One region of the Paenibacillus barengoltzii G22 genome, then DNA from elsewhere that is predicted to be linked to it. Evidence: predicted binding sites of a transcription regulator. Region 1 holds the regulator's gene; the other holds the start of a gene.

The links. The regulator NrdR, encoded in region 1, represses ribonucleotide reductase genes. The targets are predictions, from matches to a motif close to AACACNATATATNGTGTT.
Region 2: the regulator NrdR is predicted to act here: its motif matches at 6,707-6,724, upstream of C812_RS10605 (adenosylcobalamin-dependent ribonucleoside-diphosphate reductase).

Annotation. Positions count from the first base shown of each region.
Region 1 covers NZ_KE159653.1:680,614-691,406, reverse strand. Annotated here, with positions in the region: gene C812_RS11515 (response regulator transcription factor) at 1-414, shown strand, start outside; gene C812_RS11510 (methyl-accepting chemotaxis protein) at 535-1,761, shown strand; gene pstB (phosphate ABC transporter ATP-binding protein PstB) at 2,002-2,757, shown strand; gene phoU (phosphate signaling complex protein PhoU) at 2,776-3,435, shown strand; gene polA (DNA polymerase I) at 3,592-6,252, shown strand; gene mutM (DNA-formamidopyrimidine glycosylase) at 6,296-7,159, shown strand; gene coaE (dephospho-CoA kinase) at 7,189-7,785, shown strand; gene C812_RS11480 (lytic transglycosylase domain-containing protein) at 7,782-8,345, shown strand; gene C812_RS11475 (alpha/beta-type small acid-soluble spore protein) at 8,418-8,639, opposite strand; gene nrdR (transcriptional regulator NrdR) at 8,777-9,247, shown strand; gene C812_RS11465 (phosphate ABC transporter substrate-binding protein) at 9,429-10,385, shown strand; gene pstC (phosphate ABC transporter permease subunit PstC) at 10,472-10,793, shown strand, end outside.
Region 2 covers NZ_KE159653.1:498,982-509,774, forward strand. Annotated here, with positions in the region: gene C812_RS10585 (SDR family NAD(P)-dependent oxidoreductase) at 1-72, shown strand, start outside; gene C812_RS10590 (spore germination protein) at 224-1,678, shown strand; gene C812_RS10595 (GerAB/ArcD/ProY family transporter) at 1,697-2,788, shown strand; gene C812_RS10600 (Ger(x)C family spore germination protein) at 2,785-3,870, shown strand; gene C812_RS10605 (adenosylcobalamin-dependent ribonucleoside-diphosphate reductase) at 3,946-6,531, opposite strand; gene C812_RS10610 (2,3-butanediol dehydrogenase) at 7,014-8,060, shown strand; gene C812_RS10615 (DEAD/DEAH box helicase) at 8,292-10,070, shown strand; gene C812_RS10620 (YqhG family protein) at 10,077-10,793, shown strand, end outside.

The DNA.
Region 1 (10,793 bases):
TTTGGCGTTGCGGAGCTGCTGGCTCGCGTTGCTGCTGTTCTCCGCCGTTCCACCGGCCAGGAAGAACGCGAGCAGCCAGCCAAGCAGGATACTTCCCATATCGTGCTGGGCCCCTTGGCGATCTACCCCGAGAAATACGAGGTGACGCTGAACGGGGAACCTATCACGCTGAGACCTAAGGAATTTGAGGTGCTGTTGTACTTGGCCCGCAAGCCCGGTGTGGTCATGACTCGAGACGATCTGATGAACGCCGTGTGGGGATTTGATTATATTGGAGGACAGCGGACGGTGGATGTGCACGTCAGCTCACTGCGCAAGAAGCTGGAGCTGGATCCGCAGTCTGTGCATATCGATTCCATTCGCGGTGTCGGCTATAAGCTGGTTGTCAATAAGAAGCAAGCGTCCATCATGTAACTTTGAGGGTGGACGTTCTTTTTTTTTTACATAGACCTAACATCCTAGGTGCAAAGACTTAATATTCTCCCTCTATGATTAGATTGAACGCAGTGTTTACATATGGGGGAGTGAAGCAGGTTGGTTAAACAGGCCATAGCAGTGCTGGAAAGCTCGACAGATAAAGAGACAAAGAGCGGGACAGCAAGCGGCGAAGCAGGCGAGATTCACCGTGCGGCATCGGTGAGGTATGAGGAACGCTCGAATGGAGGGCAGGCAGGAGCAGGCAGTAAAGTGATCACAACGGTGGAAGCCCGTTCTTTCTGTCGCAAAGTACCGGTTATTGGCCCGGAGGTTCCCTGTCGTCAGGTGATGGGGCAGTTTCAACGTCAGCCTGAGCTTCCGTGTATCGTGGTTTGTGATGATGATCACATACCTCTGGGGCTGTTGATGAGGGATCGGTTTTTTCGCCATATGGCGGGTCGGTTTGCTGCTGATCTCTTTTATGAAGTCGCAATATTTCAGTTTGCCGAGCAGCAACCTTTGATTTGCGAAGGTGATACGCCTGCTGGTGAACTGCTGGATCTGGCGTTGGGAAGGGAGGGAACCTCCTTCTACGATGGTCTGATCTTAACCGATCAAGGGAAATATTACGGAATCCTGACGATTCAGGATCTGATGCAGATGTCCCGGGAGCTGCAGCGGGAGGCGGATGAAGCGAGGCAGGCGGCGGTGCGTGACAGCCGGGACCGGATCGTAGAGATCGAATACTCGATGGGAGATGTGGCGGAATCGGCAAAACGAAGCTGGCAGGAATTAGAACAGATGAACGCATTATCGTTGGAGGGGCGGCAAGAGCTTGAAGCTGTCAAGGCGTCGTTTACCCGGGTGCTTGAGATGGCTCGTTTCCAAGAGAAGCAAATGGCCAAGCTGCTGGAGCAGATGCAGCAGATCTCATCAGTGGCGGATCATATCCGCCGCCTTGCGGACCAAAGCGGCATGCTTGCGATGAACGCCTCCATTGAAGCGGCACATGCCGGCGAGCACGGCCGCGGTTTTGCAGTCGTCGCCTCCGAGGTTCGTAAGCTAGCCTTGCAGACCAAGCGCTTCTCAGAGGAAATTAGCGAGACATTGGGGGCTGTAAATCACTTCATTCAGCAAACGGCTGCCACCGCCACTTCAACTGTGGAGGAGATGGCGGAGAGTCATGAGCGGGTTGTGAACGCGGACGGGACGTTCCAATCGCTGGTGGAGTCGGCTCGGGTGGCAGAGCAGCGCAGCCAGGAGATGTTTCGCTCATCCGAAATGGCGGCCGAGCGAACGCGAATTGTGCTCATGGAGCTGCAGCATTTAACATCACTTTCGTAAATTTTTACACTCCGTTTACAATGTAGCCCATGTCATTTTACATAAGTGCGATAGAATTCAATTGATTGACACAAGATAAATCGAGAATATGTGTACAGGAACTAAATCGATCAAGAACTAGCACGGGCTCGCGATTGGCGGGCACCGTGCTTCAAGTTTGCTGGCATTCCCCGGTCTGTAACCGCTTCTTCGAGACGTGGACCGGTGACATAGACGTATTTTTGGTGAAGGAGAGCTGCAATGAAACCGATCATCCGGATTCAAAAACTAAACCTATACTATGACCGATTCCATGCGTTAAAGGACGTTTCCCTGGATATTCCGGAAAAAGCCATCACCGCATTCATCGGCCCCTCCGGCTGCGGAAAATCGACGCTTCTCCGCACATTGAACCGGATGAATGATATGATTCCGGGCACGCGGATTGAAGGGGTTGTCCGAATTTCCGATACGGACATCTACAGTGATGATGTCGAGGTAGAGGCTTTACGCAAACAGGTAGGGATGGTGTTTCAGCAGCCCAATCCTTTTCCGAAATCGATTTATGACAATGTAGCTTACGGTCCAAGGTTACACGGCATCAAGAATAAAGCGGAGCTGGATGAAATCGTGGAACGCAGCCTTCGCCAGGCTGTACTGTGGGACGAGGTGAAGGATTTTCTGAAACGGTCGGCACTGAGTTTGTCTGGCGGGCAACAGCAGCGGCTTTGCATCGCTCGGGCGATCGCCGTGCAGCCGGATATTTTGCTTATGGATGAAGCCACTTCAGCGCTGGACCCGATCTCTACCCTCAAAATTGAGGAGCTGGTGCAGCAATTAAAAGATAACTATACGATTGTGATGGTCACTCATAACATGCACCAGGCGGCTCGCATCTCGGGGAAGACGGTCTTCTTCCTGAACGGAGAAATTGTGGAAGCGGATGATACGCAGAAGCTCTTCTCCACGCCGCAGGATCTACGCACTGAAGATTACATTTCCGGTCGTTTCGGATAACAAGGAGGCTGCAGCAAGATGATTCAAAGAAAGGAATTTGATCAGAATCTGGAGGATTTACGGCAGCTGCTGAGAAAGATGGGCGAGCATGTAGAAGCGGCGCTGACGGAGGCAATCCATGCCCTGCAGGCGCTGGACTCGGCCAAAGCGAAAACGATCATTGAACGCGATGTCGAGCTGAACAAAATGGAGGAGCAAGTGATGGACATCGGCTCGCGCCTGATCGTGACGCAGCAACCGGTGGCCAAGGACCTGCGGCGGATTATTGTAGCGTTTAAAATTTCCAGCGATTTGGAGCGGATGGGCGACTTGGCCATCGATGTCGCGAAGGTCACCCTGCGGCTGGAAGGCCAGAAATTAATCAAGCCGCTCATCGATATCCCGAAGATGTCCGAGCTGGTTGTTCTAATGGTACGAGAATCGCTGCAATCGTATTTGGATGAGAATACCGATCTGGCTTATAAGATGGCCAAGGATGATGACGAAGTGGATCACCTGTACAGCCAGATGATTCAAGAGTTGTACGGATATATGATCAATCACCCGGAATCCCTCCAGCAGGCGATGCTGCTGACGTTGGTAGGCCGATACATCGAGCGAATCGCCGACCATGCAACCAATATCGGGGAAAGTGCCGTTTACCTGGTGACCGGGCATCGTCCGGACCTGAATCAATAACTTTCAAGAGGAGTTTTACGTGCGTCCAACCGGTCGCAGCTTGCGAAATTACGCAGGCTGCGGCCGGTTTTTCTTTTCCAAGACCGGCTTTGGTGTTATCGAGATGGCCCCTGTGTTATCATAGGATAAGGTAGAATAATGTGGACGAGGTGTCGTATGGAAAAATTGATTCTTATAGATGGGAACAGCATCATTTACCGGGCATTTTTTGCGATGCCGCCGCTTACGAACTCCAACGGATTGCATACGAATGCCGTTTACGGTTTCACCAATATGCTGTTGCGTCTGATCCAGGAGGAACGCCCTACCCATATGTTGGTTGCCTTTGATGCGGGCAAGGTGACGTTCCGACATGAAGGGTATCAGGAGTATAAGGGTGGACGCGAGAAAACGCCGCCGGAGCTGTCCGAGCAATTTCCGCTGATGCGCGAGCTGCTGGAGAGCTTTGGCATCGCCTGGTTTGAACTGTCCGGTTACGAAGCGGACGACATTATCGGCACCTTGAGCAAACGAGCGGAAGAGGCTGGTCACGAAGTGCTGGTTGTGACCGGGGATAAGGATATGCTGCAAGTCGTCAGCGATCGGGTGAAAGTGGCGTTAACGCGCAAAGGTGTCAGTGAAGTTGAGCCTTACGGCCCGCAGCAAATCGAAGAGAAATATGGACTGAAGCCGCTGCAAATCATCGATTTGAAGGGGCTGATGGGAGATACGTCCGATAATATTCCGGGAGTACCGGGAATCGGCGAGAAGACGGCTTTGAAATTGCTGCATCAATACGGTTCCGTTGAGGAAGTGCTGGCCCATACCGACGAATTGAAGGGCAAGATGAAGGAAAATCTGGTGAATCACGCCGACGATGCCCGCATGAGCAAGCAGCTGGCAACCATTTTCCGCGAGGTTCCGATTGAACGCTCCTGGGAGGAAATGAAGTTTGACGGCATTCCGGAGGAATCCGCGGTGCCGATGCTGCGCAAGCTGGAGTTTAAGTCGCTGCTGGAGCGGATGAACTTTGCCGGCGGCGAGCATGCAAGCGGTGAAGGAGCTCGCGCGGAGCAGGTGGACATCCAGGTGACCACGGTGGACTTGGACAACCTTCAGGAGCTTACGGCCGATTTGCCAAACATCGAGGGAATCATCGTGGAGTCCCACGGGGAGAACCCGCATCAGGCCGAAATGATGGGGATGGTGCTGTCTACGGCCAGCCGTCATTATTACTTGCCTTTTGACGTGTTGCAAGCGGAGGAGGCGGCAGATGTACGTGCTTGGCTGGCGGACGATCAGGTGCCCAAGCGCGGGTATGATCTGCACCGGGCTGACTTGGTGCTGTTCTGGCATGGTGTAGCGTTTGCTGGAGCTGAGCACGACGTTCAGCTGGCGGCTTATTTGCTTGATCCGACGGAGAGTGATCAGACGATCAGCGGGCTGGCTGTGAAATACCAGCTGCCGCAGGTACCTGGAGACGACGAGGTGTATGGCAAAGGCGCGAAGTTCAAAGTGCCGGAGCAGGCAGTGTTAAGTCGTCATCTGGCCCGCAAGGCGGATGCATTGCTGCGGATCCTGCCTTTGCAACGTGAGGACTTGGCGAAATACGAGATGGAGAAATTATTTTATGAACTGGAAATGCCGCTGTCTCGGATTTTGGCCGATATGGAGAAGCAAGGGGTTGCCGTTAACAAGGAAGCCTTGAAAGAACTGGGTGTAGAATTTGAAGCCCAAATCCATAAATTGGTTGCGCGCATTTATGAAATCGCCGGCCAGGAGTTTAATATCAATTCCACGAAGCAATTAGGGGAAATTCTGTTCGATAAGCTGGGCCTGCCGGTCATCAAGAAGACGAAAACCGGCTACTCCACAGATGCGGAAGTGCTGGAGAAGCTGGCGCCTTATCATGAGATCGTGCAGTTTATTTTGGAATACCGCCAGTTGGCCAAGCTGCAATCGACCTATGTCGAGGGGCTGCTGAAGGAAATTTCACCGAAGACCGGCAAGGTGCATACGTATTTCCGGCAGACGATTGCCGCTACCGGCCGCTTGAGCAGCCAATATCCAAACCTGCAGAACATCCCGATTCGGTTGGAGGAAGGCCGCAAAATCCGTAAGGTATTTGTACCGTCTGAGGAAGGATGGTTTATTCTGTCCGCGGACTACTCGCAAATCGAGCTTCGGGTGTTAGCGCATATTTCCGGGGATCCGGGGCTGCAGGAAGCGTTCCTGCACGATATGGACATCCACACGAAGACGGCTATGGACGTGTTTGGCGTAGGCCCGGATCAGGTGGACGCCAATATGCGGCGCTCGGCGAAGGCAGTTAACTTTGGCATCGTCTATGGGATCAGCGACTACGGCCTGTCCCAGAACCTGAACATTACGCGGAAGGAAGCAGCTCGCTTTATTGAGCAATATTTTAATGCCTTCCAAGGGGTTCGACGTTACATGGATGAGATCGTGAAGACTGCGAAGCGTGATGGATATGTGAAAACGCTGCTTGAGCGTCGCCGTTATCTGCCGGAAATTAACGCCTCGAACTTCAATTTGCGTTCCTTCGCGGAACGGACGGCGATGAATACGCCAATTCAGGGGACAGCTGCGGATATCATCAAGTTGGCGATGGTACGCATGGACGAGGAACTGCATAAGCACGGATTAAAGAGCCGCATGCTCTTGCAGGTGCATGACGAATTGGTGTTCGAGGTGCCGCCGGAAGAGCTGGAACTTATGAGCAAGCTGGTTCCGGAAACGATGGGGAAAGCGTTAGAGCTCTCCGTACCATTAAAAGCGGAAGTATCGAGCGGATTAAATTGGTACGAAGCGAAGTAAGCTCCGCCACCCCCGACAACAACTTAGATTGAGGTGAGAGGATATGCCGGAATTGCCGGAGGTGGAAACGGTCCGACGGACCTTAACCCAATTGATCGTGGGCAAGACGATCCAAAGCGTGCAGGTGTTTCTGCCGCGCATCATCCAACGGCCGGATGATATCCGTCGGTTTGAAGCCGAGCTTGCCGGCCATACCATCTTAGAAATTGGACGCCGCGGCAAATTTTTGCGGATCATCATGGACGGCCTGGTGCTCGTCTCCCATTTGCGGATGGAAGGGCGTTACGGGGTGTATCAGACCGGTGAAGAGGTGGAGAAGCATACCCATGTCATCTTCCGGTTCACGGACGGGACGGAGCTCCGCTACAAGGATGTACGCCAGTTTGGGACGATGCATCTGTTCGCTCCTGGGGAGGAGTTTACGAACAAGCCGCTGGTGAAGCTGGGATTGGAGCCGCTGGAGGAGTCGTTTACCCTTCAAGCCTTCCAAGACAAAATCTCCCGGAGAACGACGAAAATTAAGTCGGCGTTGTTGAACCAGGAATACATCGTTGGTTTGGGGAATATATATGTAGATGAAGCATTGTTTCGGGCGGGCATCCATCCGGAATATCCGGCGGACAAGCTGAACCAGACACAGTTGGAGCGGCTCCATACCGCCATCATTGAGACGTTAACCGAAGCGGTAGAAGCAGGGGGTTCCTCCATCAAATCATATGTGAACGGACAAGGGGAAATGGGGATGTTCCAACATTCCTTGCGGATGTATGGTCGCCAAGGAGAGCCTTGTCTGAACTGCGGAGGGCCGGTGGTGAAGACTGTCGTAGGAGGGCGGGGCACTCATTTTTGCCCGAACTGTCAGCCGCCATATCGGACAAGCACACGCGCACGCACCAAGCAAGGTTAAATGAGAGAGATTTGTGAGGTGGATAGGGTATGAACATCGGACTGACTGGAGGCATCGCAACCGGGAAGAGTACGGTTTCCCGATTGTTGGCCGAGCGCGGAGCTGCCATCATCGATGCGGATGTGATCGCCAGAGAGATTATGGAACCGGGATACCCGGTATTGGCCGCCGTCAGCGAACGTTTTGGCCCGGGCGTGTTGAACGCCGATGGGACGCTAAATCGCAAGAAGCTTGGCGAGATCGTCTTCTCGAACCCGGAGGAGCGCAAGGCGCTGGAGGCCTTAACGCACCCGGCGATTCGTGCTGAAATGAAGCAGCGCATGGAAGAACTGGAAGCAGCGGATCCTCACAGATTGGTGGTAGCGGATATTCCGCTGCTTTATGAATCGGGGCTTGATCCGCTCTATGAACGGATTATGGTTGTTTATGTCCCTCGCGAGGTACAGTTAACCCGGTTGATGTTGAGGGACGGGCTGTCGAAGGAGGCAGCCGAGCAGCGGATCAACGCCCAAATGGATATCGAAATCAAGAAAGAGAGGGCGGATATTTTGATTGATAACAGCGGTGGACTTGAGGAAACGAAGCGACAGATAGATGACTTTTGGCGGGATCAGGGACTACGATGAGGTGGCTTCGCAAAAAAAGAGTCTTGCTTCTGTTGTTTATCGGTTTCATCACCCTTATCTTTTTTAATTCGGCATGGCTTTCGTTGTTTTATCCGATTCACTATAAAGAAGAAATTCGGCGGCATGCCAAGAACAACGGCCTGGATCCGTTTATGGTTGCGGCGATCATTAAGGTGGAGACGAACTACAAATCAGGAGTGGAGTCCCGGAAAGGCGCGCTCGGGATTATGCAGATCATGCCGGATACGGCGGAGTGGGTAATTTCCAAAGCGAAGTTGCCCGAAACGACGCTGGATGATATCCGTAACGAGACGGAAACGAATATCCAGATCGGCACCTGGTATCTGAGATCGCTGTCCCAGCAATTCGACGGCAACAACATCGCCATGATCGCTGCGTATAATGCCGGACCAACCAATGTGAAAAATTGGCTGAAGAGCGGGCGATGGGACGGACGATTGGAGACGGTGCAAAATATCCCGTTTGGCGAGACCCGACATTATGTCCAGCGGGTAACCCACTACTATAAACAATATCTGAAGATTTATGATGATTTCTAAGGGGGCCTAAGGTGATAACAAAAGAAAGCATTGACCGGCCTACGCCAGCCAATGCTCTCTTCAGTTGATCGGTTATTTGAATTGACCTGCCAGCTGTTGTTCAGCCAGAGTCACCAAACGTTTCGTGATGTAACCACCGATCGAACCGTTTTCGTAAGAAGTCAGGTTACCAGCATATCCGTCTTGTGGGAAAGAGATGCCAAGCTCCTGAGCGATTTCATATTTCATTTGATCCAAAGCTCCGGATGCTTGTCTAACCACCAGGTTGTTCGAAGAGTTATTATTTTGGGCCATGATTTGTTCACCTCCTTGTGGTTGGTAACAGTATTATGTGCCGGACTATGAATTTCAATCACATGATTTTGCAGTAATTTATTGCCATCCGGTGTGACAAGCCGTGATGACGTTATTTTAAGGGGAGGTGTTCTAGCTTGAAATGTCCTTATTGCGACTATTTAGGCACCAAAGTGCTGGATTCGAGACCGGCGAACGAGAACCGTTCGATCCGCCGCCGGCGGGAATGCGAGAAATGCAATCGACGGTTTACAACGTTTGAAATGGTGGAAGAAGTGCCGTTGATCGTGATCAAAAAGGATGGAAGCCGCGAGGAGTTCAGCCGAGAGAAAATGCTGCGCGGTTTGATTCGAGCTTGCGAGAAACGTCCGGTTTCCGTTGAACAGCTGGAATCTATCGTATCCGAAGTCGAACGGTCCCTGCGCCACTCGGCGAACGCTGAGGTTGAGAGCCGGCAAATCGGGGAATTGGTGATGGAGCAGCTCTACCCGGTGGACGAAGTTGCTTATGTGCGGTTTGCCTCGGTGTATCGACAATTTAAAGATATCAACATGTTTATGAAAGAACTCAAAGGACTGCTGTCCAAAAATACAGGGGTCAACGAATAGCTTCATTTCTCAAAACACTCTTCGCCGGTTGGCGCGAGTGTTTTTTTATTTTTTGCAAAGAATAAACCTAAAGGCTCAGGATTCCCTCGCATTTTACACAAAGTTTACAAAACGAGAACACTGGATTGATCTTCGCTTTCTATAATCAAACTGTAAATCAATTAAGGGGGAAACCTAAACAATGAAAAAGAGTATGTTATTGGTTTTGACTTTGATGCTGAGCTTCGCGCTGGCAGCTTGCGGTCAAAACAACGCGGCACCAAACAACACCGCCGGCACCAACGGAAGCACTACGGATGAAGCATCCGCGAGCAACGGGGGGAATGCAGCGACATCGGAACTCTCCGGGTCGATCTTGGCGGTAGGTTCCTCGGCTTTACAACCTTTAGTAGATCAAGCTTCGAAAAAATTCATGGATCAAAATCCGAATGTTTCTATACAAGTTCAAGGCGGCGGCAGCGGCACAGGGTTGACGCAAGTTTCCGGAGGCCAGGCAGATATCGGGAACTCCGACGTCTTCGCAGAAGAGAAATTAGATGCGGCTCAAGCCAGCGAACTGGTTGACCATCAAGTTGCCGTTGTAGCAATGGCAGCTGTCGTGAACCCAGACATCACGGTCGACAATTTGACGAAAGACCAACTGGTTCAAATTTTCACGGGTAAAATCACCAACTGGAAAGATCTTGGCGGTCCAGACCAAGCGATTCAAATCGTAAACCGTCCGTCGAGCTCCGGTACTCGGGCAACGTTTGAGAAATATGCGCTGGGTACAAAAACAGAGGACCTGCAAGGTTCGATCCAAGAAGCTTCCTCCGGTACGGTTAAGAAACTGGTTGGCGAAACGCCGGGGGCGATCGGATATCTGGCCTTGTCCTACCTTGACGATACGGTCAAAGCTGTGAAGTACGAAGGCGTGGACGCAACGGAAGAAAACGTAGCAAACGGAACTTATCCGGTATGGGCTTATGAGCACATGTATACGAAAGGCGAGCCAAACGATGTCGTGAAAGCCTTCTTGGACTACATGGTTTCCTCGGATGTTCAAGGCGACAACGGCGACGTAGTAGAGCTTGGCTATATTCCGATCAGCAAAATGCAAGTGGAACGCGATGTTGACGGCAACATCACGAAGAAATAACCAGCAGATTCGATAACATCATATCAGTGCGGCAAGAGGCGGACGGTTCTGCCTCTTTCTGTGCTGTTCTTAAAGGGAGAGGTTTCATGGCTCAGTCCGGCGGAAGAAAAAAAATACAACCGCATATCGTCGAGGAATGGACCGGCAAAATTTACGCTTCATTTTGTATCGTATTGCTGGTGGTTACGATCTTCTCGATGGTTTATTACGTAGCAACCAAGGGGTTAAGCACTTTTGTTCAAGACGGAATCTCACTAGGTGAAATTTTCGGCAGCACGAACTGGAAGCCGGATGGGGAGCCGCCGATGTTTGGCGCCCTGCCGTTTATCTTGGGCTCGTTCAGCACTTCGATTCTGGCGGCGCTGATCGCAGCACCGCTTGGCATTTGCGCAGCATTGTTTATGGTTG
Region 2 (10,793 bases), 180 kb from region 1:
TCTTTATGTACAGATGAATTTGGATGGGTAAATGGGACACGTCTTGAAGTATCTGGTGGGCAGCAACTTTAATCAGCCCGTTTATAATGAACCCGGTATTAAACCGGGTTCATTTCTTATTTTGACCGATGATTTCCATGATATCCATTGAAATATTGGAATAGTCCCTCTCATCTGTACCAATAATGTTAATGTTTAACGTTATAAGAAATGGGGTTCAGTTATGGATCGTGTGCCTCCGATGTGGAAGGAATTATATTTTTCAACAGATTTCAAATGTTATGAGCACATGATTGGCGGGCAATCGTATTATGTAGGTTATATCAAGTCGATCGTAGATTCAAAAGTACTAAATGAACATATTATGGATACCCTGGTCCACATCAAATCCGAGCTGACATTGGAGCAGCTTCTACCAATCATGCCTGTTGCGGATAAGAAGCTCACCTCCGATATGGAGTCCATTCGCTCTAATCTGTTAAGGGGATATGTGGCTATTCAGTGCGGACTCGAGGCTCACCAATGTCTTCTTGTTCATGCCACCGCCGACAAAGGGCGTCAAGTTACCGTAACCGAAGTAGAATCGACAGTGGAGGGCTCCAAGGAAGCGCTGGTTGAATCCTTGGATACCAATATCAACATTGTGCGCAAGCGTCTTCCCGTCCCTGACCTGCGTATTGTCGAACTAAAGATTGGCAATATGTCTAAATCGAGAGTGGCCATCTGTTATATGGAAGGGGTTGCCAACCAACAAAATATCGAAACGATCAAACAGCGTATTGAGGATATAGAGTTTAAAGTTATCCCGGATATTACGATCCTCCAACAAATGATTGAAGACAATTCGAAATCGATTTTCCCCCAGCTGCTCGGAACGGAGCGTCCTGACCGAATTTCTTGGGCGATATCGGTTGGTCAAATCTGTATTATGCTCGATGGCTCCCCTACCGCGTTACTGGGACCAGCTAATATAGGTTTGTTTTTTGTCTCCTACGAAGATTATTTCTTGCCTTGGATCGTAGGTTCTGCCTTAAGATTGCTTCGGATCGTATCCATCGTCTTTTCCATATTTGCTTCTTCTCTATATGTAGCGATTGTCACCCATCACAGCCAAAGCATCTCGAGTTTGTATTTACCCACGATCATCACGTCGAGAATGAATGTTCCGTTCTTGCCTGTTGTAGAGGTTCTGTTGATGGAGCTTGTGATCGAGCTGCTCCGGGAATCCGGATCTAGACTGCCGACCAAGATCGGGCAGACGATCAGTATCGTTGGGGGCCTTGTACTCAGTACTGCCGCTGTGGAAGGGGCATTAACAAGCAATATTTTGCTGATTATCGTTGCCTCGTCGGCGATGGCGTCATTTACGATTCCCGTTTTTCGGATGAGCACCACGATCAGGCTATTACGTTTTCCGTTTATTATTGCAGCTCACTTATGGGGAGTGCTCGGCATAGCCATTTGCACCCTATTCCTTATAACCCACTTGATCAGGCTGACATCACTTGGAATGCCTTATCTGGCCCCTTTCTACCCATGGCGTTCGAAGGATCATTTCGATACGCTCATAAGGCTGCAATTCGACAAGATGGGTCGTCCCCCATCCTACTTCCGTACACCAAAAGTAAACAATAGAGGGAATAAGTCCCAAAATCCGATGGATACGGACGATTATTGAACAGAGGAGGTACATGTCATGGAGTCGCCACCCATACAGGATCGCTTCAAGGTATCGGATTTTTATGTCATGGTATTGATCCATTCCTCTCAGTATGGGCTTAGCTACCTGTCCATGCCTACCCCGGCTATTCAATGGGCCGGACAAGATGTATGGATATCGGTTCTAATAAGCGCGATAAGCGTTCATCTTATTATTTTCCTGATGTATAGAATATTGACCCGACGCAACGCTGACTTAATCCAAATTCATCAGCAATTGCTTGGGAAATGGACAGGACATGTATTCAACCTCCTGTTTCTTTGTTATTTCATGGTAACAGCCGCATTCCAAGTGAGCTCGTATATTAAACTCGTTCAAGCCTGGCTGTTTCCTGAAATTAGCGAATGGGTACTCGGCTTCGTGATTTTCCTGCTGGTTTATTACATTGTTTCCGGCGGCATCCGCACCATTGCAGGGATCTGCGCCTTCACCCTGACGACCCAAGTTTTGGTGCTTACACTCGTATTCTCAGCACCCTATTTTCATTTTCGCAATCTGACTCCCATTTTTGAACATACAGTGGCAGAGCTTATCAAAGCATCCAAACCTATCACGTTCTCCTATATGGGCTTTGAATTGTTATTTTTTTATTACATATTCGTCAAAAATGCTCCAAAGTCTCAAAGATGGGCCCATGCCGGAAACGCTGCGACGACGGTTACCTACTTGTTATCGATGTTTCTCTCCATTCTGCTCTTCAAGCCTGAACAGCTGGCTAAGGAAATATGGCCTGTCATGACAAAATTTAAATTCGTACAACTCCCTTTTCTCGAACGGTTCGAGTTTATGGGGGCAGCCATCCATGTTTTCCGGGTTATGCCGATCGTCTGTTTATGTCTATGGTCGGCGGCCAGAATTCTGAAATCGGTAAGCAACATGAAACAGAAACATGCTGTACCGGTCATCCTGATTATCGTACTTGCCATTTTTTGTATCTTATCGAGCGATGAGATCATGGAGAAGATTCAAACTATATTATCCAACTTCAGCTTATATCTGCTGTATGGATATATTCCTCTCCTATATATCCTGCATCTCATCCGGTCAAAGGCAGGGAAAGTATCATGAGCAAGTTCATTCCGATATTTTTGTGCTGCTTATTGATGAACGCATGTGTGGATCAAGAGATTGTGGATCGAATCGCCTTACCGCTGACAGGCGGGGTGGATTTTGTCGATAATAATGAAATCGAACTGACCTTCGCGTTCCCATCTTTCAGCCCTGGAAATATAGAAACGGTATCGGATCAAGTGATCACGCTTGCAGGTCCTACCAAGGCAGAGATTACTGAGAAGATGCAAAGGAAAATCAATCGACGCATCTATCCCTCGAAAACTACGGTGTTCTTGTATGGAAAGGAAGTGGCAACACAGGGCCTGGAAAAAGATCTGGATGTGATATTGCGGGATGGCAGATCGACTCGAAAAATGCATCTAACGGTAGTCGATGGGACGGCGAAGGAGCTTCTGCATGCAGACTTCAACGGCAAAGAAGTAAAAGGCATGTTCCTAGAAAGATTACTTGAGGAGAATATCGAATACGGATACCTTCCGAAGCAAGACATTCATCTATTCGAGTACGCCCTCTTAGGGAGAGGCATAGACCCCTTCCTGCCGTTGATAAAACTTGATGATGATCATAAAGTCACTCTTTGCGGCTTAGCTCTGTTTAAACACGATAAGTATATAACGTCCATTAATGTGAAAGAAATGACGACCTTGAAGCTTCTCCTGGAGGAAAAACATAACGGCAGAATCAGTGTCAAGTTGCCAACCGGAACGATTATCACCGTTCAACTAATACGGACTAAGCCGACCTATCAGCTCATAAGATCGACGGATAACCTAGAACAGGACGAAATCCACATTATGCTGAACATGAAGGTCACCGTGTCGGATTTGAATGGTGAGAATTTTTCCTCACATACGATCGAAGAGGTACGCGAAGCACTCAAGGAAAATTTAGAACGTTCAGGGAATGAACTCATGTGGAAGTTCCAGCGAAATGAAATTGATCCGCTCGGCATAGGCGACTTTGTCCGGAGCAAGACCCGGCATTGGGAGGAAGACACCTGGAAAGCGCACTATCCCCATTTGAAGCTTCGGACTGTTGCTAATATTCAAGTGGTAGGGGAAGGCATACGAAGATAGGGGTATTAAGTTATACTTCTGACAACAAAAAAAGGTCAGGCAAAAGTCGCCTGACCTAAGGTGTTATTGAATTGCTTAAGAACACTTACTATATCCGCAGTTACTGCAAGTTTTGCAGCCCTCAATGTTGATCAGCGAGGCCGATCCGCACGATGGGCACAGGTCCCGAGAGGTGGCTGGTGCGCTGCCGTGGTTGTGGCCGCCATGCGAGCCGTCTGCTGTATCATGAACGTGCGCCGTCTCTTGGGCAACCGTTGCGGCTACCGGAGCCGGGTCGTGGTCCCCGTATGGGCCGTTTTGTACATGTGTCTCCAACGCTTTGGCGACGGCGTCCGCGATCGATTCTACACGGTTCGGACCAAAGCCGATGGCTCCCGTTCCGCCGATGCCTTTGAGGTGCTTAATCAGCAGTTCAACCTTCTCGCCATGGTCGCCGTAACGCAGGAACAGCGAGCAGACGCGGCCAAGGGCTTCGGCCATCGCGAATACGTCAGAACCCGCTTTCCCTACGTTCAAGAAGATCTCACCTGGAGTCCCGTTCATGTCATTGATTGTGATATAAGCCATGCCAAACGGCGTGTTAATTTTATACGTTGCTCCATGCAGCACTTGCGGGCGTCTCTTGTATTGTTCGCCGGTTTTTGGGCTGCTAGCTTGAACCGAAGCACTTGCCGGTTGTGGAGTTGCCGGTGCACTAGCTTGAGCTGGTGCTTCCTCTTTCTTCTCCTCTTTCTTCTCGGTTTGCAGAACTTGCACGTCGCGGCTGCCGTCACGGTAAATCGTTACGCCTTTGCAGCCCAAGTCGAAGGCTAGTTCATACAGCCGTTTCGTATCTTCAACCGTGAAGTCGGACGGGCAGTTGGCCGTTTTCGAGATCGAGCTGTCCACCCAACGTTGAATGGCTGCTTGTACGCGGATATGATCTTCCGCAGACAAATCCATCGCCGTTACGAAGTAATCCGGCAACGGTTCGCCCGGATGCGCGTCCATCCATTCCTGAGCGATCGGCACGAATTGCTCGTCGAAGCCGAGACGGCTTTGACGGTAATATTTGAAGGCAAAGTACGGTTCGATCCCCGTCGAGGTGCCTACCATCGTCCCCGTGCTGCCCGTTGGCGCTTGGGTAATGATGGTGACGTTGCGAATCCCTTTGGTACGAACTGCTTCGCCAACTTCCGGATACACTTCCGTCATGTTCTTCATAAAGCCGCTTTGCAGGAATTTATCAGCTTCAAATGCCGGGAAGGAGCCTTTCTCTTCTGCGATATCCGCAGAGGCCAAGTAAGCTTCCTTCGCAATGAAGCCATACAATTTATCGAGGAATTCCAGCGATTCCGGGCTGCCGTAACGGATGTTCAGCTTGATCATCAGCTCGGCCAGACCCATCGTTCCGAGGCCGACGCGGCGCTCTTTCTTCTGGTTCTTCTCGTTTTCTTCAAAATGATAAGGCGTCTTGTTGATGACATTGTCCAAGAAGCGAACCGAATAACGCGTAGTTGTCGCCAGTTCATCCCATGCGACATCATGTTTCTCTTCATCGTAGAACTTGGACAAGTTCATCGCCGACAGGTTACATACGCCCCAGCCCGGCAACCCTTGCTCCCCGCACGGATTCGTACAGATGATCGGGTTAAAGTACCAGCTGTTGGACATTTGGTTGTAGTATTCCATGAAGACCACGCCCGGCTCAGCGGATTTCCAAGCCGATTCGATGATCGTATGCCAGATTTCACGCGCCTTGACGGTACGGTAGTGGATGACTTTACGTCCATCAGCTCTCCATTTATCAAGATCGCCGTCCCACACCTCGTTGTAATCCTCATAAGTTGTATCCGGGAAGACCAGTTCCCAATCGAGGTCTTCCTTCACAGCTTTCATGAAGGCGTTGCTGACGCAAACCGACAGGTTCGCATTGGTCACTTGGCCCATCGTTTGCTTCACGGTAATGAAGTCCAGCACATCCGGATGCCAGTCATTGATCATCAGCATCAACGCACCGCGACGGCTGCCGCCTTGCTCAATCAGACCAGTGGTGTAGCTAAACAAGCCGCCCCAAGAAACCGCACCGCTGGAAGAGCCGTTCACGCCACGAACGATCGCACGACGCGGACGAAGGGAGCTCAAGTTAATCCCAACACCGCCGCCGCGAGCCATGATCTCGGTCATTTCGGACAGAGTTTCCATAATGCCGCCCCGGCTGTCCTTCGGCGAAGGAATAACGTAACAGTTGAACAAAGTTAACTCATCGCTGGCACCTGCGCCAGCTGCAATCCGTCCGCCCGGAACAAGCTTCCAATCATCCAGAATATAACGGAATTTCTCTTCCCATTCCTTCTGTTTCTCCGGCGTCTCCTCTACCGAAGCCATCGCTTTGGCCAGACGGTCCCACATTTCTTCAGGCGTTTTCTCGATATTGAGGGTCAGCTTCTCGACGTCGGTCTCCACCAGATCTCCCCGGCGGGTCTTCACCGTGACCTTGCGACCGTCACGGGCAACAACCTCCCCTACTTCCTTCGTCGGGAATTTGGGGTCGTCCTTCGTCAGAACAAGTACGACATCGCCTACTTTAGCGTGGCTAGGATCTGCGTCCTTCCAGGCGTACCGGTCCAAGAAGATTTTCTCACTTAGCCCCTCAAGGCGCTGTTTTTGCACAGTTTTCAAAGAAAACACCCTCCTAAAAATTGATTCAGAGTATCCATTAATTAATCGGTCATTCGCCTCGTTTCCTGAAGTGAAAATTAGGCAAAAAAACGAAAAAAAACGCTGTATCAAGCCGGAATCTGCCCACTTGATCACCGCAGCACACACCCTGTAAACGGTAATATCATATGTATGAATCACAATATATTGTGTGCGAATACCATTATACTATACAATATCTCGTTGTCATAGCAGTTCAGAGTGAAATTTTAGGCTTTAATCCGATTTCATCTGGCCCAACCCCCCGTTTCCTTCCATTCTCTCTATTTTTCAGACTCAAAACTATGAAACCGCTTTGTAACCATTTCCAAGAAACCAGGGAAACATCTCCTAAGTTTAATTGAATTTGAATTAACACAATTTTAACAATTGATCGATGCCACTCCGCGAAAAAGGAGTAACCTAGTATATGAGGTTCATAATTTACGAGGAGATGAGTTCAAGTGAAAGCGTTAAGATGGCATGGCGTCAAGGACCTAAGACTGGAGAACATCGAGGAGCCGAAGGCGGAACCGGGTAAAGCGAAAATCAAGGTGGAATGGTGCGGCATTTGCGGCAGTGATCTGCATGAATATGTAGCTGGCCCGATATTCATTCCGCTGGAGACCCACCCGCTCAGCGGAGATAAAGCGCCAATCGTCATGGGACATGAATTCTCCGGTCAAGTGGTTGAGGTTGGCGAAGGCGTCACCCGCGTAGCTGTAGGCGATCGCGTTGTCGTTGAACCGATTTATGCTTGCGGAACCTGCGAGGCTTGTAAACAAGGGAAATACAATCTTTGCGATAAAATGGGCTTCTTCGGCCTGGCGGGCGGAGGCGGCGGATTCTCCGAATATGCCAATGTACCGGAACAAATGCTGCACAAAATCCCGGATTCGGTATCCTTCGAGCAAGGCGCTCTGGTTGAGCCATCCGCTGTAGCTCTTCACGCTGTCCGCTCCAGTAAATTGAAAGTAGGCGATAAAGCCGCGGTCTTTGGCACCGGGCCAATTGGTCTGCTCGTGATCGAAGCGCTGAAGGCTTCAGGCGCATCGGAAATCTATACAGTCGAGCTGTCCGAGGAACGGAAACAGAAAGCTGCCGAGCTTGGCGCCATTGTCATTGATCCAAAAGAATACGATGCCGTTGAGGAAATTCACAAACGCACTCAAGGCGGTGTGGATGTCGCCTATGAAGTAACCGGAGTTTCTCCTGTGCTCACCCAAGCGATCCAATCCACCAAAATTGGCGGCGAAACGATGATCGTCAGCATTTTCGAGAAGGAAGCTTCCCTCCATCCGCAAAACATCGTCATGAAGGAACGCACCGTGAACGGCATTATCGGCTATCGCGATGTCTTCCCGGCGGTAATCAGCTTGATGGCTCAAGGGTACTTCTCGGCGGACAAGCTGGTGACGAAGCGCATTAAGCTGGACCAAGCCATCGATGAAGGCTTTGAAGGACTCCTCAAAGAGCGGAACCAAATCAAGATCTTGGTGAAAGCAGAGTAAAATCGAGTAAACAGATATTCGCCGGTCCGGGAGATAATCCCTGACCGGCTTTTTTACATATCAGAAAGTTAGCATCCCGCCTCCCCTCCTGCCCTTCCAAAGTTATGAACTCCTTCCTTTTCGTCCATACTACACCTACGTCTGCAATTTAAGCACAAGAGCTGCCTGATTCGGATTTCTTCTCACCGTAATCGAGCTGATAATTACGCACCGAAAGGGAGGTTTTACACTATGAATCCACATCCCTCCGGCCCTTCCCCCCACCCGGCCGCGTCGCCAGACCTGCACGCCCCGATTCCCATCGACTTCGACCGAAGCTGGTTCAACGAACTGGAGACCCGGCATCAAAAGGGCGGCCCCTGGGACGATTGGAAGCTGTTTAACCTTGCCCTTGAGGCCGAAACCGCTTCGCTTGTGACCAGCTTTGAGGAAATGCAGTGCATAAAGCATCTGAACAACGTCACCCCGCTGCCCCATCAGACGGAAACTGCCCGCAAAGTCCTGTTCGAGATGCGCGGACGAGCCATTTTGGCTGACGAGGTGGGACTGGGGAAGACGATCGAAGCAGGTTTAATTTTAAAGGAATATATCGTGCGCGGATTAGTGAAAAAAGCGTTGATCCTGGTGCCCGCCTCCTTGGTGCTGCAATGGGTTCGGGAGCTGAACCAGAAGTTCGGCATTCCAGCCGTTGCCCAGAAGAAGGAGCATTCCTGGCACAACGACGTAGTGGTCGCGTCCATGGACACGGCAAAGCGCGACCCACATAAGAACATTCTGCTCAACAACGAATACGATCTGGTGATCGTGGACGAAGCCCATAAGTTGAAAAACAAGAAAACGTCAAATTACCAGTTCATGCTGCAGCTGCGAAAAAAATATTGTCTGCTCCTCACCGCCACCCCGGTGCAAAACGACCTCGGCGAGCTGTTTAACTTGATCACGCTCCTGAAGCCGGGACAACTGGGCGGTCAAAGCGAGTTTGCCGCCAACTTCGTCGTTGACAAGCGGCTGCCGAAGAATGAGGAGCAGTTGAAGGATGAGCTGGCCAAGGTCATGATCCGTAACCGGCGCGGCGACGGAGAGTTGGAATTCACCAAGCGGATCGTCCGCAACATCGATGTGGAGTTATCCCCTGAGGAGAAGAATCTGTATGATGGGGTCACTTCCTTTGTCAAAGACCAATATCAGGCCAACGGCGGCGACCTGAACAGCATGCTGTCCCTTGTCACCTTGCAGCGCGAGGTGTGCAGCAGCCGCGACGCCGTATTTGTTACGCTGGTGAACTTGTCGAAGAAGCTCGCTCCAGACTCCCCGATCCGCGACCGGATATGGGATCTCGTCGACCTGATCCGTCAGATCAAGGCCAATAGCAAAGCGGAGAAAGCAATGGAGCTAATCCGCGAGATGAACGACAAGGTGATCGTGTTCACCGAGTATCGGGCGACGCAGGAGTATTTGCTGAAATACTTCCGCGAGCGCGGAATGACGGCGGTGCCGTATCGGGGCGGAATGAATCGCGGCAAAAAAGACTGGATGATGGACCTGTTCCGCGGCCGCGCTCAGGTCATGATCGCTACTGAAGCGGGCGGCGAAGGGATCAATCTGCAGTTTTGCCACCAGATGATCAACTTCGACTTGCCGTGGAACCCGATGCGTGTGGAGCAGCGGATTGGCCGCGTCCATCGTTTGGGGCAAACCAATGACGTCCATATTTATAACCTGTCCACCAAAGGCACGATTGAAGAACACATCCTTCACTTGCTGCATGAGAAGATCAATATGTTCGAAATGGTCATCGGCCACCTGGATGTGATATTGGAACGGTTCGAGAAGCAGCATTCCCTGGAAAAAAGCCTCTACCAAATCATTCTGGAATCCGGCAGCGACGAGGAAATCGCCAGCCGCGTCGATTCGCTGGGACGCAAGTTCGATACGATTAAATCCGAGCTGGATGCAGAAGCCGAAGACCGCGGGGACAGCGGCGGCCTGCAGCAGCTCTTGGGAGGTTAAACGGTTATGTCGATGACCCGAGAGCAGATTCGCGATTTTGTGATGACTTATTTGGAAGCGACGGAATGCCAGTTTCTCGAAAAATCGCCCCATCACGTCACGGTGAAGCTCTCCCCTCGCGCCGACCGTGATTTGACGAACCGCCCTTATTATTGGGGGTTCATCGATCGGACCGGAGCGGAGCCGGAAACGATGTCGTTTTCGTTTATTTTTGACCCGGAGGCGCATCAAGCGGCTGAGAAAGCGAAAGCAGCTCAAGAGCAGGCGAACGCCGGGCAACCGATGGAAACCGCCCAGGAGGACACCCTGCTGGGGCGTTACTTTGGCGCGGTCCGGCCGCTGCCGGTGCTTGGCCCCGGACGGATTCAGCGCGAAGAGCTGGCGTTTGGCAGCCCGCGGCTCAAACAGATTTTTGAGGCGGCACGAAAAGGCGGCCGCTACGTGTACTTGTTCGAGGAGCCGGGACCACGGCAGCGAACCGCCCTGCTGCCCGCCGCCTATGAGCCGTGGCTCGGGGTTTGCTTTAAGGTGGAGTTCTGCTGTGATATGAAGCGGGAGGAGCTCCATTTTTACGGGGTATCCTTGCAGTCTGGTACGGTCGATGAATCGTTTCAGTCGCGAATCGCAGGCAAGCCGCTGGTTCCCCGATTGCCAGAGAATATCCATATCGAGCCTACCCGCCTGTCCTTGGATGCCGGTCGGCTGGCATTAGAACAGCGTCTG